DNA from 2 places in the Proteiniborus sp. MB09-C3 genome. Region 2 is predicted to be linked to the other one. Evidence: a T-box and tRNA genes for the amino acid it is inferred to sense, from the RefSeq annotation. Region 2 holds a T-box; the other holds one or more tRNA genes.
What was found. The T-box of region 2 lies ahead of trpS (tryptophan--tRNA ligase). A T-box ahead of a tRNA ligase gene usually reads a tRNA of that ligase, here a tRNA-Trp.
Positions count from the first base shown of each region.

Region 1: it has a tRNA-Trp gene. The T-box ahead of trpS (tryptophan--tRNA ligase) is inferred to sense a tRNA for this amino acid. The anticodon was not compared.

Region 1 is NZ_CP127161.1:2,965,576-2,980,536, forward strand. It holds gene QO263_RS14530 (sensor histidine kinase) at 1-1,589, opposite strand, end outside; gene QO263_RS14535 (response regulator) at 1,591-2,259, opposite strand; gene phoU (phosphate signaling complex protein PhoU) at 2,259-2,915, opposite strand; gene pstB (phosphate ABC transporter ATP-binding protein PstB) at 2,921-3,673, opposite strand; gene pstA (phosphate ABC transporter permease PstA) at 3,679-4,545, opposite strand; gene pstC (phosphate ABC transporter permease subunit PstC) at 4,545-5,399, opposite strand; gene QO263_RS14560 (substrate-binding domain-containing protein) at 5,451-6,329, opposite strand; tRNA gene QO263_RS14565 (tRNA-Phe) at 6,542-6,617, opposite strand; tRNA gene QO263_RS14570 (tRNA-Ile) at 6,630-6,706, opposite strand; tRNA gene QO263_RS14575 (tRNA-Ile) at 6,754-6,830, opposite strand; tRNA gene QO263_RS14580 (tRNA-Pro) at 6,842-6,918, opposite strand; tRNA gene QO263_RS14585 (tRNA-Trp) at 6,945-7,018, opposite strand; tRNA gene QO263_RS14590 (tRNA-Ile) at 7,094-7,170, opposite strand; tRNA gene QO263_RS14595 (tRNA-Ser) at 7,181-7,272, opposite strand; tRNA gene QO263_RS14600 (tRNA-Ser) at 7,282-7,370, opposite strand; tRNA gene QO263_RS14605 (tRNA-Lys) at 7,386-7,461, opposite strand; tRNA gene QO263_RS14610 (tRNA-Gln) at 7,605-7,680, opposite strand; tRNA gene QO263_RS14615 (tRNA-Arg) at 7,731-7,807, opposite strand; tRNA gene QO263_RS14620 (tRNA-Gly) at 7,853-7,926, opposite strand; tRNA gene QO263_RS14625 (tRNA-Tyr) at 8,065-8,150, opposite strand; tRNA gene QO263_RS14630 (tRNA-Thr) at 8,237-8,312, opposite strand; tRNA gene QO263_RS14635 (tRNA-Asp) at 8,465-8,541, opposite strand; tRNA gene QO263_RS14640 (tRNA-Val) at 8,559-8,634, opposite strand; tRNA gene QO263_RS14645 (tRNA-Glu) at 8,712-8,786, opposite strand; tRNA gene QO263_RS14650 (tRNA-Met) at 8,897-8,972, opposite strand; tRNA gene QO263_RS14655 (tRNA-Asn) at 8,992-9,066, opposite strand; tRNA gene QO263_RS14660 (tRNA-Phe) at 9,220-9,295, opposite strand; tRNA gene QO263_RS14665 (tRNA-Ile) at 9,305-9,381, opposite strand; tRNA gene QO263_RS14670 (tRNA-Pro) at 9,417-9,493, opposite strand; tRNA gene QO263_RS14675 (tRNA-Ser) at 9,521-9,612, opposite strand; tRNA gene QO263_RS14680 (tRNA-Ser) at 9,622-9,710, opposite strand; tRNA gene QO263_RS14685 (tRNA-Lys) at 9,726-9,801, opposite strand; tRNA gene QO263_RS14690 (tRNA-Gln) at 9,820-9,895, opposite strand; tRNA gene QO263_RS14695 (tRNA-Arg) at 9,946-10,022, opposite strand; tRNA gene QO263_RS14700 (tRNA-Gly) at 10,068-10,141, opposite strand; tRNA gene QO263_RS14705 (tRNA-Tyr) at 10,279-10,364, opposite strand; tRNA gene QO263_RS14710 (tRNA-Thr) at 10,451-10,526, opposite strand; tRNA gene QO263_RS14715 (tRNA-Asp) at 10,679-10,755, opposite strand; tRNA gene QO263_RS14720 (tRNA-Val) at 10,773-10,848, opposite strand; tRNA gene QO263_RS14725 (tRNA-Glu) at 10,926-11,000, opposite strand; tRNA gene QO263_RS14730 (tRNA-Leu) at 11,067-11,155, opposite strand; tRNA gene QO263_RS14735 (tRNA-Asn) at 11,163-11,237, opposite strand; rRNA gene rrf (5S ribosomal RNA) at 11,243-11,359, opposite strand; rRNA gene QO263_RS14745 (23S ribosomal RNA) at 11,450-14,390, opposite strand; tRNA gene QO263_RS14750 (tRNA-Ile) at 14,578-14,654, opposite strand; tRNA gene QO263_RS14755 (tRNA-Ala) at 14,715-14,790, opposite strand; rRNA gene QO263_RS14760 (16S ribosomal RNA) at 14,933-14,961, opposite strand, start outside.
Region 2 is NZ_CP127161.1:3,080,737-3,095,697, reverse strand. It holds gene pyrF (orotidine-5'-phosphate decarboxylase) at 1-394, shown strand, start outside; gene QO263_RS15410 (dihydroorotate dehydrogenase electron transfer subunit) at 369-1,109, shown strand; gene QO263_RS15405 (dihydroorotate dehydrogenase) at 1,102-2,007, shown strand; gene pyrE (orotate phosphoribosyltransferase) at 2,009-2,572, shown strand; gene QO263_RS15395 (DegV family protein) at 2,693-3,541, opposite strand; T-box leader at 3,799-4,007, shown strand; gene trpS (tryptophan--tRNA ligase) at 4,095-5,105, shown strand; gene QO263_RS15385 (solute carrier family 23 protein) at 5,689-6,174, shown strand; gene QO263_RS15380 (uracil-xanthine permease family protein) at 6,171-6,965, shown strand; gene QO263_RS15375 (DNA-3-methyladenine glycosylase I) at 7,192-7,752, shown strand; gene QO263_RS15370 (metallopeptidase family protein) at 8,012-8,395, shown strand; gene QO263_RS15365 (GIY-YIG nuclease family protein) at 8,443-9,516, opposite strand; gene QO263_RS15360 (DEAD/DEAH box helicase) at 9,722-12,955, shown strand; gene QO263_RS15355 (CAP domain-containing protein) at 13,250-14,020, shown strand; gene QO263_RS15350 (Glu/Leu/Phe/Val family dehydrogenase) at 14,228-14,961, shown strand, end outside.

The DNA of each region.
Region 1 (14,961 bases), 120 kb from region 2:
ACAATATGCTTGACTATGGATAATCCAAGTCCTGTTCCACCTGTAGATTTAATACGGCTCTTGTCTACACGATAAAACCGCTCAAAAATACGATTTTGATATTTCTCTGGAATTCCAATACCAGTATCTTCAACAGATAGTATGGCATATTTATCTTCGGCCTTCACAGTTACAATTACATTACCATTAGGTTTATTGTAGCGAATAGCATTGTCACAAAGATTATATATAAGCTCTTCCATCATACTAGGATTAGCAAATATTTTACATGATTCGCCTACAACCTCCATAGATATTTTTTTCTTTTGAGCAGGCACTAATAGCATGTTTTTACATTCCTTAGCTATCTCTAACAAGTCTACCTGTTCAAGCTGTAGTTCTGCGCTAGTCTCATCTAACTCAGATAGCTTGATGATATCATTTATAAGCAATATTAGACGGGCAGCTTCATTGTGTATTTTTTTAGCAAAATCCTTTATATCTTCTTGCTTTGCTATGCCATTTTCTATTATTTCTGCATATCCAGAAATAGAAGTAAGAGGTGTTTTTAATTCATGAGATACATTTGCCGTAAATTCTCGTCTAATTTTTTCACTTTCCTTTTTTTCTGTGACATCTAACAAGATACACATAACGCCAATAATTTCATCCTTGTCATAGACAGGATTAGTAAAGACCTGTAGGCACTTGCCATTGATAAAAATGTCATCAGATATACTCTCACCTTTAACTGCATAGTTGATGCTGTTGTTTAAAGGCTCATTACGTGAAAGATACAAAATATTCTTACCTAAATAATCTATTTCCTTTGCAGAAAGCAGACGAATTGCACTATGATTAACAGATAAAATATTCTTATCAATACTTAGCAGTAAAAATCCCTCAGACATATTTTCCAATATCATTTGAATTTTATTTTTTTCCTGCTCTATATTCTCCATCTGCCTTATAATACGTATGTTTTGCATTTTAATTATTTTAGCAAAAGGAATCAGTTCATCATAGGCTAAATTGTTCTCTAGTGAGTCTATATTTTCTGCCATTTTTTCGATAGGATTAATGATTCGTTCAGTTAGGGCATTAGAAAGCAAAAGACATAGTAGAAATATAATCATTCCAATCCCTATGATGAGTGGAAAAACTCCTAGAAATAAAGCCAAAATGCTATGAGTCTGTCTTGAAACACGCAAAATGTTACCATCTTGCAATAGCATTGCATAATAAAAGGTATTATTTTCTAAGGTGTTAGAATAACGAACTGCTTCACCTGTACCTGTTTTTATAGCCTCAACAATTTCAGGACGATTACTATGATTATCCATTTGATTAGTATTAGCATCACTTTCATAAATAACCTTACCATCTGGATTAATAATGGTAATACGTATCTCTTGAGACTTAGTTTCATAAAATTGAATATTATGGCCAGAGAGAACATAGTTTTCTCCTAATAGTCCCGCATAAATTCTTAAATCTCTCTTAGTCTGCTGTTCAATAAGTCCATAGTATATCATCATAGTAAATATAGTAGTAAGCAAAATAGATATACCACCAACAAGATATAAATGAAAATTAATTTTTCTCCTCATATCAATCCCCTATTTTATATCCGACATTTCGTACAGTTTTTATTGCTTTTCCTCCTATTCCAAGCTTTTGACGCAGTGTTTTTATGTGCATATCTACAGTTCTGCTTTCTCCCTCAAATTCAAAGCCCCATACCTGCTCCATTATTCTATCTCTTGATAGAACAATTCCTTGATTATGAAGCAAGTATTTGAGCAGTTCAAACTCTTTAAAGGTTAGTTCGCAGTCTTTACCTTTAACTGTAACACGATGCCTTTCATCATCAAGAATAATATCTCCGAAACTCAAGACTCTAATATTATCTGATTGTCGAGCTCGTCGCAATAAAGCCTTAACACGAGAAATTAGTTCCATTACACCAAATGGCTTAGAAATATAGTCGTCAGCACCAGCATCCAACCCCTTTACCTTATCCAGCTCAGTAGTTTTAGCTGTAACCATAATTATTGGTATATTTTTTGTTCTTTCCTGATTACGTAGATTTCTTAAAATACTAATCCCATCTTCATCAGGCAACATAATATCTAGCAAAACAAGATCTGGCAACAGCTCTTTACATGCATTATAAAAATCAGAGCTATTTTCGAAGGATTTTACTATATAGCCACTGCTTTGCAATGCATAACTCTCTAATTCTCGTATGTTTTTATCATCTTCTACAATATAAATCATTATAATATCCTTTCGTTTTTATGTTTTCCTGTTATAGAAAAAGCAACCCATTCTGCAATATTTACTGCATGATCACCTATACGTTCAAAATACTTAGCAACCATTAATAGGTCTACTGCCTGTTCTCCACTTTCAGCATTTTCACGAATTAAAGCAATTAGTTCATTCTTTACAGTATTAAATAAATCATCTACAACATCATCATAATCTTCAACTTCATAGGCTAATACTAAATCACGTGCTACGAAAGCATCAATACTGTCCTTTACCATTTTTGTAGTAGCTTGAGCCATTTGGTGAACATGTTCAAGATTTTTAATGTACTCCTTGTCCTTCAATCTAAGCGTGATTTCTGAAATATCTGAAGCATGGTCGCCTATACGCTCCATATCAGTTATCATTTTTAGTGCAGTGGAAACCAAGCGCAAATCTGATGCTACTGGCTGCTGCTGTAATAATATCTTTAAGCATCTGCTTTCGATTTCCTTCTCTTTTTCATCTATTATTTCATCAAAATTAATTGCTTCCTTTGCCAAAATCTCATCCTTATTAATCAATGCTTCAACTGCTTTTTTAATTGCATTTTCAATGAGTAAACCCATTTCTATTAGCTCTGTGTTTAGTAATTCCAATTCTCTATCAAATCTATTACGCATAACTTTTAACCAAACCTCCCTGTAATATAGTCTTCAGTACGTTTATCCCTTGGCATAGAAAATAATTCCTCAGTAACACCATATTCAATTATCTCTCCAAGCAGAAAGAAAGCTGTTTTATCTGATACCCTAGCTGCCTGCTGCATATTATGCGTAACCATAATAATAGTATAATCATTTTTTAATTCAAGTACAAGGTCTTCAATCTTTGAGGTTGAAATAGGATCTAGGGCTGAGGTAGGCTCATCCATGAGCAGAACCTCTGGGTGGATTGCTAAAGCTCTTGCTATACAAAGCCTTTGCTGCTGTCCACCTGATAAGTCTAGAGCGTTCTTTTTTAATCTGTCTTTGACTTCATCCCATATTGCTGCGCTTTTTAAAGAGGTTTCCACAATTTCGTCTAGCTTCATTTTCGAACGAATTCCATGAGTTCTTGGTCCAAAGGCAATATTGTCATATACACTCATAGGAAAAAGATTAGGTTTTTGAAATACCATACCGACACGCTTACGAAGTTGGTTAATATCTATATCTCCATAAATATTTTCTCCATCAAGAAGTACTTCTCCTGTAATTTTGCAATTTTCTACCAAATCATTCATACGATTAAGAGTTTTTAGTAAAGTAGATTTACCACATCCTGATGGACCGATGAAAGCAGTAATTTCGTTGCTCTGTATTGTCAGATTTACACCTTTAAGTCCCATAAATTCCCCATAATAGAGTTTCAAATCATTTATTTTAAATTTATCTTTCATAGCTGTTATCCTTTCACTATTTTTTTCGCCACGTATGCTGAAAGCCAGTTGATAAATAAAACTATAATAAGTAATACTACAGCTGTAGCATACGCCTTATCAGTATGCAATCCTTCGCTAGAAAGTGCGTACATATGAATGGCAAGGGTCCGTCCTGAGGAAAGTAAATTTGATGGTATTTCAGCTACAGTACCTGCCGTATACATTAGTGCCGCTGTTTCTCCAACAATTCTCCCAATGGCAAGAATAATTCCTGCCAATATTCCAGGAAGAGCAGATGGCAGCACGATTCTAAATACAGTTCTTAATTTTCCAGCACCCAGACCATAGCTACCTTCACGAAATGAATCAGGTACTGCTTTTAATGCTTCTTCAGTAGTACGCATAATTAGTGGCAATATCATAATAGCAAGGGTAAAGGCACCAGCCAGCAATGAAAAACCCCATCCAAGTGTTGTTACAAAAAATAGCAATCCAAATAATCCATATACTATAGAAGGTATACCCGAAAGGGTTTCTGTAGTTAATCGGACTATTCTAGTAATTCTGTTGCCACGTTTAGCATACTCTATCAAATAAATTGCTGAAAAGATTCCTAATGGAACTGCTATAAGCAATGACAGCACAACCATAATTATGGTATTTATTATAGCTGGCATAAGAGAAACATTTTCTGTAGTATATTTCCACGAAAAAAGATCAAGGGAAATATGTGGAACACCTTTAATTAACATATAACCAATTAGAAATAATAGGATTGTAAAAGTCAGAATAGCTGATATTGTCACCATCAAAAACAGTATCATAGATAATGGGTTTTTCTTATATGCCTTTACCTGACTCTTAAAAGTCTGTTTGTTAATATGCTCCATTATATTTTCCTCCTTGTTAGCATCGAAAAAATAAAATTGATGATGAGAATAAATGCGAACAGCACTACTGCTGTAGCAATAAGTGCTCCTCGATGCAAATCGGCCGCATAACCCATTTCTATAACAATATTAGCTGTTAAGGTTCTAATACCCTTCAATAATCCTGCTGGCATTCTCGCTTGATTTCCTGCTACCATAATTACAGCCATAGTCTCACCGATTGCCCTTCCAATTCCAAGCACTATACTTGCAATTATTCCTGATTTTGCAGCAGGTAGAGTCGCGAAAAATATACTTCTCTCTCTACTTGCTCCTAATGATAATGCCCCTTCATAATAGCTATCAGGAACAGCACGAATGGCCGACTCGCTTACTTCAATTATAGTAGGTAGTATCATAATTCCAAGTAAAATAGAGGCTGTTAATATGCTGCTTCCATTACCACCAAATACATTTCTTACAAATGGAACTATTACTACAAGTCCAAAAAATCCATATACAACTGAGGGGATTCCCGCCAACAATCCTACTGCTGGTTTTAAAATTTTATGGATTTTTTTTGGACAAAATTTAGCCATGAAAACAGCTGTTAAAACACCAATTGGTGCACCAATAATAAGTGCACCTATGGTAACATATATGCTGCCAAGTATCATTGGAAAGATACCATAAGCCGCTGGCTCATTTCCTGGTGACCAATCTTTTCCTAAAAGAAATTGAAATACACCTATCTTGCTCATAGCAGGAATACCGTTAGCGAACAGAAAAATACAAATTAATGCTACGGCAATAATAGAAGCTAGAGCAGCGATTAAAAATACATTTTTCATTAATACTTCTTTGAAATTTTTCATATTTTTCTCCTAAACATAAAGGGTTTATTTGACTTTATTTCAATAATTCCATTATTTTGTTTCTTTAATTACTTCATTCCAGCTAGTAAAACTTCCTGTAAAAATACTCTTTACTTCATCACTAGAAATATTGTCTAATGGATTATCAGTATTGACTATAACAGCAATACCATCCAATGCAATTTCAATAGGTGTTAAGCTTGCCTTTTCGCTATCTTTTAATTCACGAGATGCCATACCTATATCGCAAGTTCCATCAATCACTGCTTGAATTCCTGTTGTTGAGTCACTTTGTTGAATTTCAATATTAGCATTGGGATTAACAGATATATAAGCTTCTTTTAATTTCTCCATTATAGGAGTTACAGAAGAAGAACCTGCTACTACAATCTTACCGCTTGGTTTAGTACCGCTATAAGCAAGTGCACTATCATTAATTTGAATGTAGCTTTTAGCTACTACTGATTGTCCATCAGCACTCAGTATGAAATCAATGAAATCTTTCTTCAGTCCAGTTGCCTCGCCTTTTATTGCTATATTAAATGGACGAGAAATTTTATAGGTTCCATTTTTAATATTTTCTACATTTGCAGCAGCATTATCAATATCTAATGCTTTTACACTATCATTTAATGAACCCATAGAAACGTATCCTATTGCATAAAGATCACCTGAAACATTAGTCAACATAACATCAGTTTTGTTTGCAATAGTAGCTTCCTTAGTTGTCTTATCTATTTTTTTTCCATCGCTATCCTTTTCTTCAATTTTAAAAAGCTCTATAAATGCTCCTCTTGTTCCGGAACCATCCTCTCTAGATATAACTGAGATATCTTTACTTGTATTGAATCCGTCTTCTGATTTAGAGCATCCTATAAATAAGGTTGAAGCCAATACTAAAAGTAACATAGCAGATATTGTTTTTTTCATGTTTTATACTCTCCTTTATTTTGTTTTCAATGTCATTATAATTTATATAAGTAAAAAGAAGAGGTAAGGTTATGTAAAATGTAAGTAAAACTTTTCAATAATATGTGGAATATTAAGAAATGTAGTATAGGGAAAGGTAATATTCTATGTATAAGACAATAGATACCAAAAAAAGTTTAAGCGAGATTATCTAATCTCGCTTAAACTTTTTTTGGTGCCCAGAGGCGGAATCGAACCACCGACACGGGGATTTTCAGTCCCCTGCTCTACCTACTGAGCTATCTGGGCAAATGATTATTATGGTGGGCCTTCAGGGATTCGAACCCCGGACCTGCCGGTTATGAGCCGGACGCTCTAACCAACTGAGCTAAAGGCCCTCATAAATATGAAGTATATAATTAGTATCTAATGGGAAAATTATTGATGGTGGGCCTGGGTGGACTCGAACCACCGACCTCACGCTTATCAGGCGTGCGCTCTAACCACCTGAGCTACAAGCCCATCATTTTTATTGGTCGGGGTGGAGGGACTCGAACCCCCGGCCCCATGGTCCCAAACCACGTGCGCTACCAAACTGCGCTACACCCCGATCATTGTAATATTTTATTATAAAATTGGCAGGGGTGGAGGGAATCGAACCCCCACTAATGGTTTTGGAGACCAGTGTGATACCACTTCACCACACCCCTATATCTTAGGTAGAATAATAGCTTTGAATGCCTACATTCCACCAACTTAATTATGCCTTTAATTTAATTACTTAATGGTGGGCCTTCAGGGATTCGAACCCCGGACCTGCCGGTTATGAGCCGGACGCTCTAACCAACTGAGCTAAAGGCCCTAAAAAAACATGGCGGAGAAGGAGGGATTTGAACCCTCGCGCCCCTAAACGAGACCTACTCCCTTAGCAGGGGAGCCTCTTCAGCCACTTGAGTACTTCTCCATATTATTTTGGCGGAGGGGGTGGGATTCGAACCCACGTGGGCTTGCACCCTAACGGTTTTCAAGACCGCCCCGTTATGACCGCTTCGGTACCCCTCCATGTTATTTGTTTAATGGTGACCCATCCGCGATTCGAACGCGGGACACCCTGATTAAAAGTCAGGTGCTCTGCCGACTGAGCTAATGGGTCAATTTTAATTTATTTCTCGGATTCACTACTTTATTATGCTAACTCATTCTAAGCAACTAAGCGATGTACCCCAAATCAAAAGCATGATTTGGGTCCCCTGCTTATGCCGACTGAGCTAATGGGTCAATGTTAGCAGATTATACTGGCTGGGGTAGCAGGACTCGAACCTACGAATGCCAGAGTCAAAGTCTGGTGCCTTACCGACTTGGCTATACCCCAACAATTATTTTTCCTTGAGACAGCTGTAGCAATGTCCACTAGGATTATTATGGCGTACCCACAGGGATTCGAACCCCGGACACACGGCTTAGAAGGCCGTTGCTCTATCCTACTGAGCTATGGGTACATATTATTTTTGCTCTTATTGGATATAATTATATGTTACTTTTTATGGAGCGGGTGAAGGGAATCGGACCCTCGCAACCAGCTTGGAAGGCTGGGGCTCTACCACTGAGCTACACCCGCATGTATTAGTAACTCTATATATTACTTACTTTAGTTGCGGCTTGTTTCTGGGACACCTAAGCGATTCACACCAAACCAAAAGCATGGTTTGGGTTCTCTGCTTATACCACTGAGCTACACCCGCATGTATTTATTTTTTGGTGGAGGGGACTGGATTCGAACCAGTGAAAGCACAGCTAACGGATTTACAGTCCGTCCCCTTTGGCCAACTCGGGAACCCCTCCATATTTTACAGTCTAGTAACACAATTTTGGTGCTCATTGCGTTTGATCTACCTTTAATTTGCTTCGCAAATTAGGTTAGGTCATAATGGAGCTGGTGAAAGGAATTGAACCCTCAACCTACTGATTACAAGTCAGTTGCTCTGCCGATTGAGCTACACCAGCACATTGTCTTTACTTCTCGGATTAACTTTTTTTACTGCATTAACTCCTTATAAGCAACTAAGCGATTCACACCAAACTAAAAGCATGGTTTGGGTTCTCTGCTTATGCCAATTGAGCTACACCAGCATATTGCTTTACATATTAAAAACTATTGGCGACCTGGAAGGGACTCGAACCCTCGACCTCCAGCGTGACAGGCTGGCATTCTAACCAACTGAACTACCAGGCCAAAATGTCAATTATTTATGGTGGGCGCAATAGGGCTCGAACCTATGACCCCCTGCTTGTAAGGCAGGTGCTCTCCCAGCTGAGCTATGCGCCCATAAAATTTTAAATATTGAATTTATGTGATCTTTACAGACACTCCTAAATGTTGTCCTGACGGACAGATACTAAAGTTGGTGACCCTACCGGGATTCGAACCCGGGTTACCGCCGTGAGAGGGCGATGTCTTAACCGCTTGACCATAGGGCCATTATCATTTTAATTGTCCTTATCAGGCTTCTGTTTATTACCTGCACTTATACTGATATAATGGTTTCTCCTACAGACAATCTTAATTTTTGTCCTAAATATGAATTTTATGGTTGCGGGGGCCGGATTTGAACCGACGACCTCCGGGTTATGAGCCCGACGAGCTACCAGCTGCTCCACCCCGCGATGATTTAAATATATTTATTGGCTCCTAGGGTGGGACTCGAACCCACAACCTACCGGTTAACAGCCGGTTGCTCCGCCATTGAGCTACCCAGGAATACTCATGGCTAATTAATTTTTAACTTAGCGACAAAATATATATTATCATATAGGATTGATTATGTCAATAGTATTTGCTTGGTAATTTAAGGTATTGCTTGTGGTGATTAAAAAACCCCCATCATTTTCTATAACGACAAGGGTCTTTAATTGGTGCCCAGAGGCGGAATCGAACCACCGACACGGGGATTTTCAGTCCCCTGCTCTACCTACTGAGCTATCTGGGCAAATAATAATGGTGGGCCTTCAGGGATTCGAACCCCGGACCTGCCGGTTATGAGCCGGACGCTCTAACCAACTGAGCTAAAGGCCCTCATATAATATCACGACTAATTATATTTCTATTATTGGTCGGGGTGGAGGGACTCGAACCCCCGGCCCCATGGTCCCAAACCACGTGCGCTACCAAACTGCGCTACACCCCGATTTAGTATGAAATATATCCAGCCGAATGGCGGAGAAGGAGGGATTTGAACCCTCGCGCCCCTAAACGAGACCTACTCCCTTAGCAGGGGAGCCTCTTCAGCCACTTGAGTACTTCTCCATATTATTTTGGCGGAGGGGGTGGGATTCGAACCCACGTGGGCTTGCACCCTAACGGTTTTCAAGACCGCCCCGTTATGACCGCTTCGGTACCCCTCCATGTTATTTGTTTAATGGTGACCCATCCGCGATTCGAACGCGGGACACCCTGATTAAAAGTCAGGTGCTCTGCCGACTGAGCTAATGGGTCAATGTTAGCAGATTATACTGGCTGGGGTAGCAGGACTCGAACCTACGAATGCCAGAGTCAAAGTCTGGTGCCTTACCGACTTGGCTATACCCCAACAATTATTTTTCCTTGAGACAGCTGTAGCAATGTCCACTAGGATTATTATGGCGTACCCACAGGGATTCGAACCCCGGACACACGGCTTAGAAGGCCGTTGCTCTATCCTACTGAGCTATGGGTACATATTATTTTTGCTCTTATTGGATATAATTATATGTTACTTTTTATGGAGCGGGTGAAGGGAATCGGACCCTCGCAACCAGCTTGGAAGGCTGGGGCTCTACCACTGAGCTACACCCGCATGTATTAGTAACTCTATATATTACTTACTTTAGTTGCGGCTTGTTTCTGGGACACCTAAGCGATTCACACCAAACCAAAAGCATGGTTTGGGTTCTCTGCTTATACCACTGAGCTACACCCGCATGTATTTATTTTTGGTGGAGGGGACTGGATTCGAACCAGTGAAAGCACAGCTAACGGATTTACAGTCCGTCCCCTTTGGCCAACTCGGGAACCCCTCCATATTTTACAGTCTAGTAACACAATTTTGGTGCTCATTGCGTTTGATCTACCTTTAATTTGCTTCGCAAATTAGGTTAGGTCATAATGGAGCTGGTGAAAGGAATTGAACCCTCAACCTACTGATTACAAGTCAGTTGCTCTGCCGATTGAGCTACACCAGCACATTGTCTTTACTTCTCGGATTAACTTTTTTTACTGCATTAACTCCTTATAAGCAACTAAGCGATTCACACCAAACTAAAAGCATGGTTTGGGTTCTCTGCTTATGCCAATTGAGCTACACCAGCATATTGCTTTACATATTAAAAACTATTGGCGACCTGGAAGGGACTCGAACCCTCGACCTCCAGCGTGACAGGCTGGCATTCTAACCAACTGAACTACCAGGCCAAAATGTCAATTATTTATGGTGGGCGCAATAGGGCTCGAACCTATGACCCCCTGCTTGTAAGGCAGGTGCTCTCCCAGCTGAGCTATGCACCCATAAAATTTTAAATATTGAATTTATGTGATCTTTACAGACACTCCTAAATGTTGTCCTGACGGACAGATACTAAAGTTGGTGACCCTACCGGGATTCGAACCCGGGTTACCGCCGTGAAAGGGCGATGTCTTAACCGCTTGACCATAGGGCCTTATTATTTATCATAGTTAATCCTTACAACACTCTTAACTATTGTCCTAGGGACAAATATAATAGCTGGTGCCGGGAACCGGAATCGAACCGGTACGATCTTTGGGGATCGCAGGATTTTAAGTCCTGTGCGTCTGCCTGTTCCGCCACCCCGGCATTTTGCTGGCTCCTAGGGTGGGACTCGAACCCACAACCTACCGGTTAACAGCCGGTTGCTCCGCCGTTGAGCTACCCAGGAATACCATCCAGCAACGCCCTACTCTCCCAGGCGGTTTCCCACCAAGTACCATCAGCGCTGAAGGGCTTAACTTCTGTGTTCGGTATGGGAACAGGTGTGACCCCTTCGCTATTGTCACTGGATTTATGCCCTAAATCATTTGTTCAGAGCTTATATATATTTAGTTTTAAGGTATTTATTTGTACCTTAAAAACTACACAGCGTCCATATTTCTGGTCAAGCCCTCGACCTATTAGTATCGTTTAGCTTAAAGCATTGCTGCTCTTACACCTACGACCTATCAACCAGTTAGTCTTTCTGGGGTCTTACTCTGTTTACCAGATGGGAAATCTTTTCTTAAGGGGGGCTTCGCGCTTAGATGCCTTCAGCGCTTATCCCTACCAGACTTGGCTACTCAGCCATGCCCTTGGCAGGACAACTGATACACTAGTGGTCTGTCCATTCCGGTCCTCTCGTACTAGGAACAGCTCCTTTCAAATTTCCTACGCCCACGACAGATAGGGACCGAACTGTCTCACGACGTTCTGAACCCAGCTCGCGTGCCTCTTTAATGGGCGAACAGCCCAACCCTTGGAACCTGCTACAGCTCCAGGATGAGACGAGCCGACATCGAGGTGCCAAACCTCCCCGTCGATGTGGACTCTTGGGGGAGATAAGCCTGTTATCCCCGGGGTAGCTTTTATCCGTTGAGCGATGGCCCTTCCACTCGGCGCCACCGGATCACTAAGTCCAACTTTCGTTCCTGCTCGACTTGTGGGTCTCGCAGTCAAGCTCCCTTCTGCCTTTACACTCTTCGCACGATTTCCGACCGTGCTGAGGGAACCTTTGAGCGCCTCCGTTACTTTTTAGGAGGCGACCGCCCCAGTCAAACTGCCCAACTGACAGTGTCCCAAAACCAGTTTCATGGCCTATGGTTAGAACTTCAGTATCATAAGGGTGGTATCCCAACGACGACTCCACCAATGCTGGCGCACTGATTTCTCTGTCTCCCACCTATTCTGTACATAGGATACCAAAATCCAATGTCAGCTTGCAGTAAAGCTCCACGGGGTCTTTCCGTCTAGTCGCGGGTAACTCGCATCTTCACGAGTACTACAATTTCACCGGATCTCTTGTTGAGACAGTGCCCAGATCGTTACACCTTTCGTGCGGGTCGGAACTTACCCGACAAGGAATTTCGCTACCTTAGGACCGTTATAGTTACGGCCGCCGTTTACTGGGGCTTAAGTTCTTACCTTCGCTTGCGCTAAGCATTCCCCTTAACCTTCCAGCACCGGGCAGGTGTCAGCCCCTATACTTCATCTTTCGATTTAGCAGAGACCTGTGTTTTTGGTAAACAGTCGCCTGGGCCTATTCACTGCGGCCGAAGGAGGCTTATGTGGCTTGCACTTCACCTCCCTCGGCACCCCTTCTCCCGAAGTTACGGGGTTAATTTGCCGAGTTCCTTAACAAGAGTTCTTCCGCTCATCTTAGGATTCTCTCCTCGCCTACCTGTGTCGGTTTGCGGTACGGGTACCTTTAGGCTTGATAGAAGCTTTTCTTGGCAGTGTGGATTCAGTTAGTTCGCTACTTGTATTTCGCTCCCCATCACTTCTCAGGATATTGTACCTACGGATTTGCCTTTAGATACTCCCTACTTGCTTAGGCACACTCAACCAACGGTGTGCTTAACCTATCCTCCTGCGTCACTCCTTCTCTTTTAGCGCCTTCTGGTAGTACAGGAATTTCAACCTGTTGTCCATCGCCTACGCCTTTTGGCCTGGGCTTAGGTCCCGACTAACCCTGAGTGGACGAGCCTTCCTCAGGAAACCTTAGGCTTTCGATGGGTGAGATTCTCACTCACCTCTCGCTACTCATGCCAACATTCTCTCTTGTATACTGTCCACTACTCCTTTCGGTATAGCTTCTACCTGTATACAATGCTCCTCTACCGATACTTACGTATCCCACATCTTCGGTGACTAGTTTGAGCCCCGGTAATCTTCGGCGCAAGACCACTCGACCAGTGAGCTATTACGCACTCTTTGAATGTGTGGCTGCTTCTAAGCCAACATCCTGGTTGTCTGTGTAGTCTTACATCCTTTCCCACTTAACTTGTACTTTGGGACCTTAGATGGTGGTCTGGGCTGTTTCCCTTTTGACTATGAAACTTATCTCACATAGTCTGACTCCCAAGTATATGACTGTGGCATTCGGAGTTTGATAGGTTTTGGTAACGCATGCGCGCCCCTAGACCAGTCAGTGCTCTACCTCCACGTCACTTTCCTTGAGGCTAGCCCTAAAGCTATTTCGAGGAGAACCAGCTATATCCGGGTTCGATTGGAATTTCACCGCTACCCACAGGTCATCCGATAGCTTTTAAACGCTAAGCGGTTCGGTCCTCCATTGAGTTTTACCTCAACTTCAACCTGCCCATGGGTAGGTCACCCGGTTTCGGGTCTACGACATGCAACTTAATCGCCCTATTTAGACTCGGTTTCCCTACGGCTCCATACCTTAAGTACTTAACCTTGCTGCATATCGTAACTCGTTGGCCCGTTCTACAAAAAGTACGCGGTCGTTCATATATAGAACTTCCACTGCTTGTAAACATAGGGTTTCAGGTTCTTTTTCACTCCCCTCCCGGGGTTCTTTTCACCTTTCCCTCACGGTACTATTCTCTATCGGTCACTAGGTAGTATTTAGCCTTGGGGGGTGGGCCCCCCTGCTTCCCACAAGGTTTCTCGTGTCTCGTGGTACTCTGGATCTCAGCTGGTGGGTTATCTATTTCGTATACTGGACTTTCACCTTCTATGGTGGGCCTTTCCAGACCTCTTCTACTATAGATTTTCCCTACCGTTATGCTGGTCCGCAACCCCAGTAAAGTTACCTCTACTGGTTTGGGCTCTTCCCCGTTCGCTCGCCGCTACTTAGGGAATCGATGTTTCTTTCTCTTCCTCAGGGTACTTAGATGTTTCAGTTCCCCTGGTCTGCCTTCTATCTACCTATGGATTCAGTAGATGATTCCTAAGGTTCTCCTTAGGTGGGTTTCCCCATTCGGATATCTACGGATCTATGTCTACTTGCGACTCCCCGTAGCATTTCGGTGCTTATCCCGTCCTTCTTCGGCTCCTAGTGCCAAGGCATTCACCCTATGCTCTTAGTATCTTGACCAGATGCTGCAATTACCCAAATCTTTGATTTGGTGTAATTGTAGTACTCAGAAACTTTGTTTCTGAGTTTCCGTTTGAATTGTAGTTTTTCAATCTTTTCTGTCTTGATTTTAAAACTTTCTTACGCTGTGTAGTTTTCAAGGTACAAATGATACCCAGAAATCTTAGTTTCTGAGATTTCTTTTATGTGGTGGGCCTGGGTGGACTCGAACCACCGACCTCACGCTTATCAGGCGTGCGCTCTAACCACCTGAGCTACAAGCCCACATAATGGCAGTCCTTACGGACACATATAACTAATGTCAATAAACAAAAGCTATAATTATGGTGGAGATGAGGAGATTCGAACTCCTGACCCCCTGCTTGCAAGGCAGGTGCTCTCCCAACTGAGCTACACCCCCATATTTTATTGAGTGTTGAGAGTTAAAAATGAGAATTGTTTAGATTCTCTTTTAGTTTCTCTTTCTCTTTATTAAGTTTTATCTATTTGAAAGACTTTGTTAGCCTCTCAAAACTGAACAGTGAAAAGGTACTTCTCCTTAGAAAGGAGGTGATCCAGCCGCACCTTCCGA
Region 2 (14,961 bases):
TATCCAGTATATTAAGGATTACAACAATAATCCAGTCTATAAGACTGTAGGTGAAAAAATTAAAAACCTAGGAAGTGAATATTTAGGAAGATATGGCTATAGTTCCATAGGAGGAGTTGTAGGGTGTACTCATTCAGATGAGGCTAAGAATATTAGAGAAAGTCTAAATAATCTGTTCTTTCTCATACCCGGGTATGGAGCTCAGGGAGGAACAGCTGAGGATGTGGCGAGATATTTGAAGCATGGAAACGGAGGCATAGTAAATTCCTCTAGAGGTATTCTCCTTGCCTATAAAAAGCATAATATGGAGAATGAATTTGATATCTATGCTAGAGAAGAAGTGTTATCTATGAGGGAGGCCATAAATAATGCAGTCAAAGCATATGAAGGCTAGAATATTTGAGAACAATGAAATCTTAGAAGGAATCTTTAAATTAACAATAAAAGGTGGATTTGAAGGTAAACCAGGCCAATTTTATATGCTAAGGTCATGGAACAAGGAACCATTTTTATCAAGACCTATTAGCATTCATAATCTGGATAAAGAAAAAATAGAGTTTCTATATGAAGTGAGAGGAGAAGGAACTAAGCTATTTAGCCAGCTAAAAAGAGATGAGCAAATTGAGCTTTTAGGTCCTTTAGGTAATGGATTTGACATAGAAAAAATTAAAGGGAAAGTGGCAATAGTAACAGGAGGAATCGGTATAGCGCCAATGTATTATGTGGCAAAACAGCTAGAAGACTGCAAAGTTGATTTTTATGCAGGATTTAGAGAGCAAGTATATTTAATAGATGAAATAAAAGGTGCTGTAAATGAAATATATGTTGCAACAGATACAGGCGAAATTGGTCATAAAGGCTTTATAACAGAAATCTTTGATCCTAAACAATACAATATCATACTGAGCTGTGGCCCAAGTATAATGATGGATAAGGTAATAAAGTCTTGTATTCTAAACAAAAAAAAGATATACATTTCCCAGGAAAACCATATGGCATGTGGAATAGGAGCATGCTTAGGATGTACCTGCAAGACAAATAGTGGAATGAAGACAGTATGTAAGGATGGGCCTGTATTTAGTGGTGAGGATGTGATAATTCATGCTTAAGGTAAATATATGTGGTGCTGAGTTTAAAAACCCTGTAATAGCAGCTTCTGGTACATTCGGATTTGGGAAGGAGTACTCGAATTTCTTCGATGTCTCTAAATTAGGAGGAATATGTACTAAGGGACTTACTTTAAATGAAAAGCTAGGTAATGAAGGAATTAGGCTCTATGAAACAACAGGAGGATTAATGAATAGCATAGGACTCCAGAATCCAGGAATAGATAATTTTATAGCCAATGAATTGCCCTTTATGAATGAGCTTGATACTGTTATTATTGCAAATCTTGGCGGAGGAAGCATTGAGGAGTATTTAGAAGGAATAGATAAGCTCAATGACACTAATGTAGATTTTATAGAGCTTAACATATCATGTCCAAATGTAAAGGAAGGGGGCATGGCTTTCGGGATAAAATCAAAGGTTGCACGGGAAATAGTATCAAAGGTGAAAAAGGTTTCTAAAAAACCAATTATTGTAAAACTTTCTCCTAATGCTGAGGATATAGTAGATATGGCAGTAAAATGCTGTGAAGCAGGGGCAGATATATTATCCTTAGTAAATACTTTTAAAGCAATGGCTATAGACATATATAAGAAAAAGCCGGTATTTAATAATATCTTTGCTGGACTATCTGGCCCAGCAATTAAGCCAGTAGCTTTGAGGATGGTTTATGAAGTATCTGCAGCAGTAGATGTACCGGTAATTGGAATAGGCGGAATTATGAATTGGAAGGATGCCATAGAGTTTATAATGGCAGGAGCAGATGCAATACAAGTGGGAAGTGCTAATTTTATAAGACCAGATATATCACTAGACATAATCAAAGGAATAGAAGATTTTCTAAATAGAGAAGGAATTAAATCCATTATGGAAATCAAAGGAATAGCGAGGAGGAGCTAGAATGATATTTGACATTTTGAAAAAAACAGAAGCTTTATTAGAGGGTCATTTTTTATTATCGTCAGGTAAGCACAGCAACAGATATGTTCAATGTGCCAAGGTTCTTCAATATCCAAAAGAGGCTGAAAAGATACTAAAAATAGTGGTGGAGCAATTGAAGGATATGGATATAGATATTGTGCTGGGACCCGCAATGGGTGGAGTAATAGTAGCTTATGAAATTGGGAGACAGCTAGGGAAAAAAGCCATATTTACAGAGAGAGACAAGATAAATGATGAAATGGTTCTAAGAAGAGGTTTTGAAATAAAAAAAGGCGATAGGGTCTTAATATCTGAAGATGTAGTGACTACAGGAAAATCTGCCCTAGAAGCCACAGATGTGGTTAAAAAATTAGGAGGAGAGGTAGTTGGGATTGCATGTATAGCTGATCGAAGCAAGGGGAAATTACAGTATCCGGTCTATAGTGCAGTAAGGTTAGATATAGAAAGCTATGAAAGTGATGATTGCCCACTATGTAAAGAGAGGATTCCATTTATTAAGCCCGGCAGTAGGGAAAAAATCTAACTTTATACCTGTCATTCTGAGACGTAGTTGAAGAACTTCATGTTTTGATACATGAGAGATTCTTCACTGGCGCTCAGGATGACGTAAATGAACTTTTAGTAGCTTTATAGCTATTATTTTTTAGTTTAAAATATATAATATTCCAACAGTATTAGGCCCACAATGGCTGGATATTACGCAGCCAGCATCAGTAATTATAATTTCTTCAACATCTAAGCTTTCTTCTAACTTATTCTTTAAAAACATGGCGTCTTCAAGACCTTCAGCATGGGTTACAAAAATCCTTTTTTTATCCATGTTATCCTTGTCTTTAATAGCATTTTCAAGCATTGTTTCAAGAATTTTTTCTCTTTTTCCTCTTGCTTTTTGCCCAACAATCATTCCACCATCTACTACCTTTATAATTGGTCTGATTCTTAAGACACTTCCCATCAAAGCTTGAAGAGATGAGCATCTTCCACCCTTGTGCAGATAGTCTAGTGTATCTGGTACAAAAGCTGTTTCTATCATAGGTACTAATCCTCGTATTCTTTTCGCTATTTCTTCCACACCTAGATTTTCTTTTGCTAAATCTACTGCCTTCATTACAAGAAGTCCTACACCAGTAGATAAATTAAATGAGTCCACAATTTCAATTTTAGCATCTGAAAACTCAGAAGCGGCTATTTTTGCATTTTGTAATGTTGATGATAGATTAGATGAAAGCCCTATATAGAGTATGTCCTTTCCTTCTTTAACAAACGGTTTAAAAGCATTGATAAAGTCTAATGGTGATGGAGCAGAGGTTTTAGGAAGCTTATCATACTCTTCTACCTTAGCATATAGCTCTTTAGTTGTGATTTCAATTCCATCCTTGTATGTATTTTCATCAAAGCCAACATATAGAGGGACAATAGAAATATCATTTGATTTGATAAGGTCCCTGCTTAAATCACAAGTGCTGTCAGCAAATATTTTTACCTTACTCACTTGTTTTTCTCCCCCTTCTATATCATATCTTAATAAATATTATACTATTAAAATATAAAATATAACAACTATAATTATATATAGCAGGAGGAATCAACAAGAAATAGTGATATAGTCCTCCTATCAAAGCCTCTAACTCTCATCTATTTTGCATATTATATTTAAGATTTTTTAAAGCTGCAGCGTGTAAACTAAAGAAAATACAAAAAACTAGTTTACTTTTTTTTATATTTATATATAATAGATATAACAATATATTTAAAGCAATGAATGAGAATAGTAAACATTTAATCAAGCTGCAGCGATTCAGGGGCGGTGGGAGCCTGAAACATTGATATTTGTTGAATGGACTCATGAGTTCAAATCTGAAATAGTAGTAGGATTTGACGGATGTCTACCGTTATAGACTAAGTGAGTCCTATGACTAACTAGAGTGGTACCGCGGAAACAGCCTTTCGTCTCTTATCGAGATGAAGGGCTTTTTTTATTAGTTATTTTGGGAAGCATTTGTTTTATTGGTAAGTAAGTTTTAATAAAAAACAAATTACAAGAAATGGGAGGTAATACAATGAGTGAGAAGAAAGTCATTTTTAGTGGAGTGAAGCCTACAGGAGAGCCTACCTTAGGTAATTATTTAGGAGCATTAAAAAACTGGGTAGAGCTTCAAGATGAATATGAATGCTATTATTGTATAGTAGACCTACATGCAATAACTGTACCTCAGGAACCTAAGGATTTAAGAAGACGTTCTTTAGAGATTTTGGCTCAATATATAGCGTCGGGAATAGAGCCTGAAAAAAACACCCTATTTTTCCAATCACATGTAAGTGCACATGCTGAACTAGCTTGGGTGTTAGATTGCATATCATATATGGGACAATTAGGAAGAATGACTCAGTATAAAGAAAAATCGCAAAAAGGTGAGGAAAATCTGAATGCAGGATTATTCACATACCCAGTATTAATGGCAGCTGATATTCTATTGTATCAGGCTGACCTTGTACCTGTAGGAGAGGATCAAAAGCAGCATCTAGAGCTTGCAAGGGATTTAGCCATAAGATTTAATAATAAATATAGCGAAACCTTTAAAGTGCCTGATTTATATATGTCGAAGTTTGGAAACAGAATAATGGGACTGCAAGATCCCCTAAGTAAAATGTCAAAATCAGGCGACGATGAAAATGATTATATTCTCCTTATAGAGGATAATGATTCTACAGTTAGAAAAATAAAGAGAGCTGTTACAGATTCAATAGGAGTAGTAAAATATTCAGATGAACAGCTGGGCATAAAAAACCTTATTACTATTTATTCTAAATTCTCAGGAGAAAGTGTTGAAGAAATAGAAAATAAATATGAAGGTCAAGGATATGGAAAATTTAAGTCAGATTTAGCTGAAGTTGTAGTAGAGGGACTAAAGCCAGTTAGAGAAAAATTTGCCGATCTAATGAAAAATAAAGATTATTTAGAAAAAATATATACAGATGGAGCAAAACAAGCAGAATATGTGGCTAATAAAACCTTAAGAAAGGTATACAAGAAGGTTGGATTTATACCAAGATAGGTAGCATACTCCACAAAATATTTAGCTTGCATGAGAATTGTCGCTTTGAGAGAAAGCTTAAGGGTACTTCTAATTTGAAAATGAAAAATACAATAGTGGATAGGGAAACCTATCCATTTTTTGTTGCGATACTGAAATTGGCTACTATAACAGGTTAAATTAGAAATTTTCTTATTGTTTTCAATGATTAGTGGAATGTATAGACTAGAAGAAAGTAGTATAGAAACTCGAAAAAATATAATATACAACTTGGATTATCCTGGAATAATAGGTTTTTTATCCTTTATCACTTATCAACAAACTTTCGATAAACCCTGTAGGAACTTTATAATATTGTAATAAAGAGGGTTAGTATAACATAGACCATAGTACCTAGTTATTGAGTACTATTCAGACTAAATCTTATATAGGAGGTGACAGTCTTTTAATCTTCAAAATGGTTTGCTGTTAAGGGGTAGATTTACTCTGAGCTATTAAAGGAGAGTATGTTTTAACAAGTAGTTTTGTTTTAAAGGTTAACTTTTTTTATTTGCTGTAAAGAACTAGAAAGCTAACTGACGAATAAAATTATAAGGAGGAAAACATGAATAAACAGAGTAAACAAGGTAGAGAAGTTAATTATCCTATTACGGATATAAGTACTTTAGGACCAGGGAGAGGAATTGCACTTGGATTACAGCATGTATTCACACTATTTGCTTCAACAGTATTAGTTCCAATATTAACTGGGCTTGATGTGGGCGTTGCTCTAATTACATCAGGATTAGGGACTTTACTTTTTCACTTTATTACTCAAGGAAAAGTACCTGCATATCTAGGCTCATCATTTTCATTTATTGCTCCAATTATAATGGCAGGAGAACTATATGGTCTTGAGTATGCACGAGGCGGTATAATTGTGGCAGGAATGATTTATTTAATTTTCGCAGGGTTAATAGCAGTTTATGGCGCTGAAAAAATAGTTAGATTTTTTCCACCTATAGTGACTGGACCAGTAATAATTGTAATAAGTATGACTCTTGCACCTAATGCCATTAACATGGCTTCTCAGGATTGCTGTTATCCATGATAACATTGGCTACTATTATAGGAATATCAATGTTTGCAAAAGGATTTTTTAAAGTTGTACCAGTTATTTTTGGATTAGGAACAGGCTATATTTTAGCTGCTGTGTTAGGTAGAATTGATTATTCTCCAATTATTCAGGCAAGATGGATAGGAATTCCAAACTTCTCATTACCTAAATTTGATATAGGAGCAATAATGATTGTTGCACCAATCGCCCTTACTACAATCGTAGAACATATAGGAGATGTATTAGCAATGAGTGGGGTAGTTAAAAGAGATCTTGCTAAAGATCCAGGACTAACAAGAACTCTGATGGGAGATGGAATAGCGACTTCAGTAGCAGCCTTATTAGGAGGACCAGCTAATACAACTTACTCTCAAAATACAGGAGTTGTAGCACTTACAAAAGTATGGGATCCTAAAGTTATGAGAATAGCGGCTATAATGACAATGTTTATAGGTTTAATACCCAAATTAAATGCATTTACAAGTACTATACCAAAACCTGTGATAGGCGGAGCGGTAATAGTTCTATTTGGTATGATAGCTTCTATAGGTGCTAGAACCCTTGTTGATAACAGAGTGGACTTTTCAAAAACTAGAAATATGATAATTTTTGCAGTTATTTTAGTTTTTGGTTTAGGCGGTGCTGTAATTCCTATAAAAATTGGTCTTGTAGAAATAAAACTTGTAGGAATGGCTCTTGCTGCCATTGTAGGGATAATATTAAATATAGTGCTACCTCATGAGATGGATGAAGACAAGGAAAATGAAGAGACAATACCTCAGTAGTTTTTAACTATTGACGTTATCTTATTCTAGCATAAGAAAAAGCATCCGAAAAGCTTGGATATGGTTAAATAGTTGCAGCATAAACCGATGAGATTTTTAATCTTATCGGTTTTTTTGTATACTAAATCTAAGACATTTAGACTTGCAGGAAAATGATTATATGATGTTGAATAGAATATTAGGCTTATTTTAGCTTAAATAAATATTTATGATAAGAGGGATAAATATGCTTAGATGTGCTTGGTGTGGAGATGACGAGTTATATGTAAAGTATCATGATGAGGAATGGGGAGTACCAGTTTATAATGATAAAAAGCATTTTGAATTCTTAGTTCTGGAATCAGCTCAAGCAGGCCTAAGTTGGATAACAGTTCTAAAAAAAAGAGAAAATTATAGGAAAGCATATGATGGATTTGATCCTGTTAAGGTGTCTCAGTATGGAACTAATAAAATAGAAGAATTGATGAACAATTCTGGCATAATTAGAAATAGGAGAAAAATTGAAGCTTCTATAAATAATGCTAGAAGATTCTTAGAGATACAAAATGAATTTGGAAGCTTTAATGACTTTATATGGTCTTTTGTCAATAATAAACCCATAATAAATCAGTGGAATGAACTATCAGATGTCCCTTCCCATACGGAATTATCTGATAGAATAAGTAAAGATTTAAAGAAAAGAGGCTTTAAATTTTTAGGTACTACAATAATATATTCATATTTACAGGCTACTGGATTGATTAATGACCATGTTACAGGATGCTTTAGATATGAAGAACTGTGTTGAACTGATATTCTGTCAATCGCATAGCTTTACTTAATTAACTGATATGTTTATATATTTTATAATCATTTAAATAGAAAGAAGTAGTATGAATCTATGTTAATGGACTGCCTTAGGAAATCGAAAATATAGACTAGTGGTAATGCAAGACTTTTTTGGAATAAGACCTTGGAATCATATCCTATTGTATGAGGAGAAAAAATAAAGTATTATATAATAAAACAGCTTTAAAATACAAGTTTACAAGAAAGGATTGTTATATATGGATGACTTTCCAACAATAGAAGAAATTCATGAAATATTAGACGACATAGCAGAAGAAATACCAGATTATTTTTTTGAACAATTAAATGGAGGAATTATACTTTTGCCTGAATATAAAATACATCCTGAAAGTAGGGATGTAGATACTCTATACATCATGGGAGAATATTCTAGAAGCTTAACTGGTAGACATATAGCAATCTATTATGGCTCCTTCAAAAAAGTTTATAGTGACGTTTCTATGAGAGCATTACGTAATAAACTAAAGGATACTTTATTACACGAATTTACCCATCATCTTGAATCATTAGCAGGAGAAAGAGGATTAGAAATAAAGGATTTTCAGGATATGCAGGAATATAGAAAAAAGAAACTAGATTAAAACAAAGACTCCATTTATGTGGAGTCTAACTTGTTATTAATGTTATTTTATTTCTTTAAGTGGAGTAAACTTGAAATTAAATCGTCGATACAGTCAGGTGTTAGCTCCACATCTTGAATAATGGCATAGTTGCAATTATTGCTTTTAAGGTAGCTGTATATTATCTGAGCTTCATCTACATCTTCCTTATTTACTTGTATGGTTATGCTTAGATCATTATCCTTAAAGTAATTTAGAATATTTGACTTTATGCTTGTATATAATCGTTTGGTATCTAAGCTATTCATATTATATTTTTCTTTAAAAAGAATTTTATTTCCTTTAACGAGAAAAAGTTTAATGCTTGAATCATTTAAATATTCTACTATTGCTATATTTTTATTGTCTTCTGTGAATTCTATTACTCTTTCCTTACTCACTAAAGTTTTTATTGCGCTTATATAGTCTCTATACTTAGCAGCAGTCTCAAAATCATAATCGTTAGAAGCATGTAACATCTTTTGCTCCATTTCTTCAAGTATTTTTCCGTCAATACCACTAAATAAGTCTATAATTTTATTAATTATTTTATTATATTTTTCAATTGCTTCTCCACCCATACACATACCAAGGCACAGATCTAAAGAATAATTTAAGCACGAGGTACTTTTTTTAGAAGGATTATTGCATGCTATTTTACAGAACTCCTTTATACCTTGAATAGATCTTTCGACAGTACTTCTGCTTGTATATGGTCCAAAATAAGTTGCAGAATGCTTTTCATTAGGAATATTTACAGCTTTTATACTCATACTGTTATTATCAGAGATTATTTCTATGTAGATATAAGAAGAAGGGCTTTTCATAAGCCTATTATATAAGGGCTTTAGTTTTTTTATTAGCTTACACTCCAGCATAAATGCTTCGAATTCAGTATCTGTAATTATGTAGTCAAAATCCTTCAGAGTTTTCACAAGCCGTTCAATTTTTTGAGGATGGTTTTTTGAATTTTGAAAGTAAGAGCTAACCCGGTTTTTAAGATTTTTAGATTTTCCAACATAGATAATATCTCCAAATGAATTTTTCATAATATAAACTCCAGGTGATGAAGGAAGGTTTTTTACTTTTTCTTTTAAATCCATAGCTGCTCTCCTTTCTTGAGATAATAAATCTATTTTATTTTAGCATTATATAGAGAACTGTGCAATGTGATAAAATAGTCAGGTTTATATCCTAGGAAAAATAAGTAAAAAGAAAATTTACTTTGGAAGTGGTTATGATATAATAATCTTAGTTTTTTAATTTAGCGAATAAAGAAAAAATTGGTTTGTATTTTTGAGGTGAACTATGTTTAATATTACAGAAGAACTAATCAAAACCTTATGTCCATTGCGCACTACTCATTTAAAAGGACAACAATATTATAGAACAAATAAGGTAAGAGAAATAACGTTTAATAGCCAGAAAATATTGTTCAATGCTGTTGTTTCAGGTAATAAAAGATACAATGTAAAGGTAGAATTTAATGACGAAGGAAATTTTCATAGAGGATCTTGTACATGTCCTGCATATGATGAATACTGGGGATATTGTAAGCATATCGTGGCTACTTTGTACGAAATTAGAGAAAGAGATCAAAAAGGTGAGTATGACAAAGTTAAATCATATGGTATAGCTAAAAATATACTGGACTTCTTTAGATATAAGCAATTAGATGTAAAGAGCCCTGTTCAACTTGAAATAACCTATGAATTTGAACCAAATCCTTATGGAGATATGGATAATTCATCTTATATAAGCCTTCGTATAGGAGAAAATAAGCTTTATGTTGTGAAAAGCATAAAAAAATTATTAGAAAGCTTGGAAAGCAAGGAAGAATTACAATTTGGAAAAGAGTTTACTTTTGATCCCAAAATTCATAGATTTAATGAAATGGATCAACCTATAATAAATCTGCTACAAGAGATATATGACACAGAAAAAGTAATCAATGAAAATGTCTATGGCTTTGGAAAAACAAGTTTATTTAAAGGGAAAAGAGTAAATTTCACATCAATAACTACAAAGAGATTCTTTGAAATTATGAAAAACAGAAGCTTTAAATCCATTATAATGAATAGAAAATATGAAAATGTAAAGATACTAGAAGAAAACATACCTTTAAAGTTTAAGCTAGATAAGCTTGAAAAGGATTTAGTATTAAATGTGGATTATGGAAAAGTACTTATTCCACTAGTAACTGATGGAGAATACTTTTTTAGACAAGATTCAATTTATAAGACTTCAAAGCAGCAAAGAGAGTATTTTGTTCCTTTTTATGCTGCACTTATTAAACAAAGAAATAATTCTATTAATATACCACAAGAATATAACGATAATTTCGTATCAGAAGTGTATCCATTTATAGAAAAAATAGGAGACATAGAAATAGATTCCAAAGTACAATCATTAATATATAAGCCAGAGATAAATCCAGAAGTCTATTTAGACACTAATGAAGATGCTATATTAGCCGATTTGAGATATATATACGGAGATATAGTTATAAATCCTTTTACACATGAGGAAAAGAAAGCAAAGGAAGATAGAATACTTATAAGAGATTTTGAAAGAGAAAAAGAAATAGTCAGTATTTTTGAGACTTCAGAGTTCAAAGTAAAAAATAATCAGATTTATCTTGACGATGAGGAAAAAAAGTTTGAATTTGTTTTTAGAAAAATACCTTTACTTCAAGAAAAAGCAGAAGTATTTTATTCAGAAGCTTTTAAAAATGTAAAGATAAAAGATATTTCTTCATTTTCGGGAGGAGTTAGATTAAATTCTGAAAATGATATGCTGGAATTTAGTTTTGATATAAGCGGTATAAACAGAGCTGAATTAATGGAGGTTTTTAATTCCCTAAGAGAAAAGAAAAAATACTATAAACTAAAGGATGGCTCCTATTTACCACTTGAAATGAACGAGCTAAAAAGCATGTCAGAAATAATAGATTATCTTGAGCTTGATAACAAGGATTTTGAAAAGGATATCATGCAAATACCTAAATTTAAAGCTTTGTATTTAGATGAAAAGCTAAAACAATCTGAGAACAACTATATAAAAAGAAACCTTTTGTTTAAAGAGCTGGTACAAAATATAAAAGAGCCTGGAGATATAGATTATACTATTCCTGAAAAGTTAAAAAAAATACTTAGAGATTATCAGAGATTTGGTTTTAAATGGCTAAAGACCTTAGCTGCTTATGGAATGGGTGGAATATTGGCAGATGATATGGGATTAGGTAAAACACTTCAAGTATTAACATTTATATTGTCAGAAAAAATGGAGGGCAACAGGCTGCCCAATCTTATTGTAGCACCTACTTCCTTAGTATATAATTGGGCTGCAGAAGTTGAAAAGTTTACACCTGAACTAAGTACATTAGTGATTTCAGGAAGTAAGGATGAAAGGCAAAACAATATAGAGGATATTATGAATTATGATATAGTAGTGACTTCATATCCTCTTATAAGAAGGGATATAGAGCTATATGAGAATATTAAATTTAAGTACTGTATATTGGATGAAGCTCAGCATATAAAAAATCCTATGTCTCAAAATGCAAAATCTGTAAAAGATATAAAGGCCCATAATTATTTCGCACTTACAGGAACGCCGATAGAAAACTCTTTGACTGAGCTATGGTCAATATTTGATTATATAATGCCGGGATATTTACTGTCACATAGCAAGTTTACTAAGAAATTTGAAAGACCTATTATTAAAGAAAATGACAAAAAGTCTCTGGAGGAGTTAAGTAAATATATTAGGCCATTTATATTGAGAAGGCTTAAAAAGGAAGTTTTAAAAGAACTGCCTGATAAGATAGAGCATAAGCTTGTAGCAGAGCTTACTACAGAGCAGAAGAAAATATATATAGCTTATCTAAATCAAATAAAAGGTGAAATAGAGGATGAAATAAAAGACAAGGGCTTTGAACGAAGTCATATTAAGATATTGGCTGGATTAACAAGACTTAGACAAATATGCTGTCATCCATCATTGTTTATTGAAGGCTTTAATGGTGAAAGTGGCAAGCTCCAGCTGCTTGAGGAGTTAATTAGCGATATTTTAGATGGTGGGCATAGAATACTACTATTTTCTCAGTTTACAAGCATGTTGAAAATTATAAGCCATATGCTAGAAAAGAAAGAAATAGGGTACCTTTACCTTGATGGTTCAACTGACACAATGGAGAGAGGACAATTAGTTGATAGCTTCAACAAAGGCAAGGGACAAATTTTCCTAATATCTTTGAAAGCAGGGGGTACAGGCTTAAATCTTACTGGAGCAGATACAGTTATTCACTTTGATCCATGGTGGAATCCTGCTGTGGAAGAACAGGCTACAGATAGAGCTCATAGAATAGGACAGGAAAGTGTGGTACATGTTATGAAGCTAATAACTCAAGGAACAATTGAAGATAAAATCTTCAAGCTCCAAGAAAGAAAAAAGGAGCTAATAGATTCAGTAATCCAACCAGGGGAAACCCTTGTTTCAAAAATGAGTGAAGAGGATATTAGGGATTTATTTGAAATATAGTTAAGAAAAAGAGAACAGAAAGCAAGAAGATAGGTCACTGCTTTAGCGTGAAGCAATAACTCTGTCCTCTTGCTTTTTAAATTTTTTTGCTATACTTTTTCATTACTAATATTTTATAGATGAAGCTTATATTTAATACCATATATTCGGGGCATGTCCATTATTAGCCACTAATTGTAAATATTAAGCCTTTAGACTTCATACCATTAGTGTTATACTTTCAACAAGGTCGATCTTAAAGGCACTTCCCCTAACATCACATTTAAAAAAGAAAGGTTATAAGGAGGTTAACTTATGAAAAAAAATTCAAGAAAGATGAAAACAGTATCTATTTTAGTAGCATTATTTGTATTTTCAAACATTAGCGTAGCTAATGCTGCAGGTTTCAAGGTTATTTCAAAAAATAATGATAATTGTGCATTGAAAACTACTAAAATAAATACATTTAACTTTAGTGATTACCTTAATAAATATGGTAACATTATTAAAATTCAGACTAAAAAGAATGATGTAAATACAGATAAACCTGCAGGAACAGAGGCACCAAAGCCTGAAGCACAAAAACCAGAAACACAAAAACCTGAAACATCAAAACCAGAAACTCCAGTAAATAATAATGAAGAACAAAAACCAGTAGACCAACCAAGTAACGATAATAAAGATTCTAATTTAGGTGATGTTAGTGCAATTGAAAAGGAAGTTGTTAGATTGGTAAATGTTGAAAGACAAAAGAATGGCCTTAACTCACTTGAGATTGATGCAGAATTATCAAAAGTTGCACGTATGAAATCACAAGACATGGCAACTAAAGGATACTTTAGTCATACATCACCAACATATGGCAGTCCTTTTGATATGATGAAGCAATTTGGAATCAAATATTCCACAGCAGGGGAAAATATAGCTATGGGTCAGCCTTCAGCAGAAGCAGTAGTAAAAGCTTGGATGAATTCTGAAGGACATAGAGCTAATATATTATCTAAAAACTTCACAAAAATCGGAGTTGGATACTATAAAGGTAGCAACGAACCATATTGGACACAAATGTTCATTAAACCTTATTAATAACAAGCACAGCCCAGATAGGTCGATTGACTTATTTGGGCTGTTTTATTGAGTGAAGTATAATTAAAAGCTAGTTGTTAAAGAAAATTAATAGTTTTTAACAAATATTGAAAACGTTATCATTTAAGTTTATAATATAAGAGGAAATGATTTGTACAATAAATAATAGCTCATAAAAAAGTAAAATAATAAAAGGGGGTTTTTTGTGTGAAAATATTTGAGTATTTGGAGAAATACGATTACGAGCAATTGGTTTTCTGTCAAGATCGTAGCACTGGATTAAAAGCAATTATTGGTATTCATGACACTACTTTAGGACCAGCTCTAGGAGGTACAAGATTTTGGAACTATGAAAGTGAAGAAGAGGCTATCATAGACGTTCTAAGATTATCCAGAGGCATGACTTATAAGAGTGCAGCAGCAGGATTGAATCTAGGTGGAGGTAAAGCTGTAATCATAGGAGATCCAGAAAAAGTTAAAAGTGAAGAATTATTAAGAGTATTTGGAAGATATGTAGAAGGTTTAGCTGGAAGATATATTACTGCAGAGGATATGAATATAGGCACTCAAGATGTGGCATACATAAATGATGAAACTGATTATGTTGTAGGCTTAGAAGGCAAAAGCGGAAATCCATCACCAGTAACAGCTTTTGGAGTATTTAGAGGAATATTAGCAGCAGCTAATGAAGTTTTTGGAAGCGACGATTTAACAGGAAAAGTAGTTGCAGTTCAAGGATTAGGTTCAGTAGGATATCACGTATGTAAGCATTTACACGAGTCTGGAGCAAAACTATATGTTACAGATATTAAAAAAGAAAGTATTGAAAAAGTAGTAAATGATTTTGGTGCTACAGCAGTTGCTCCTGATGAAATTCATAAAATCGAATGCGACATCTATGCACCTTGTGCAATGGGCGCAGTAATAAATGATTTTACAAT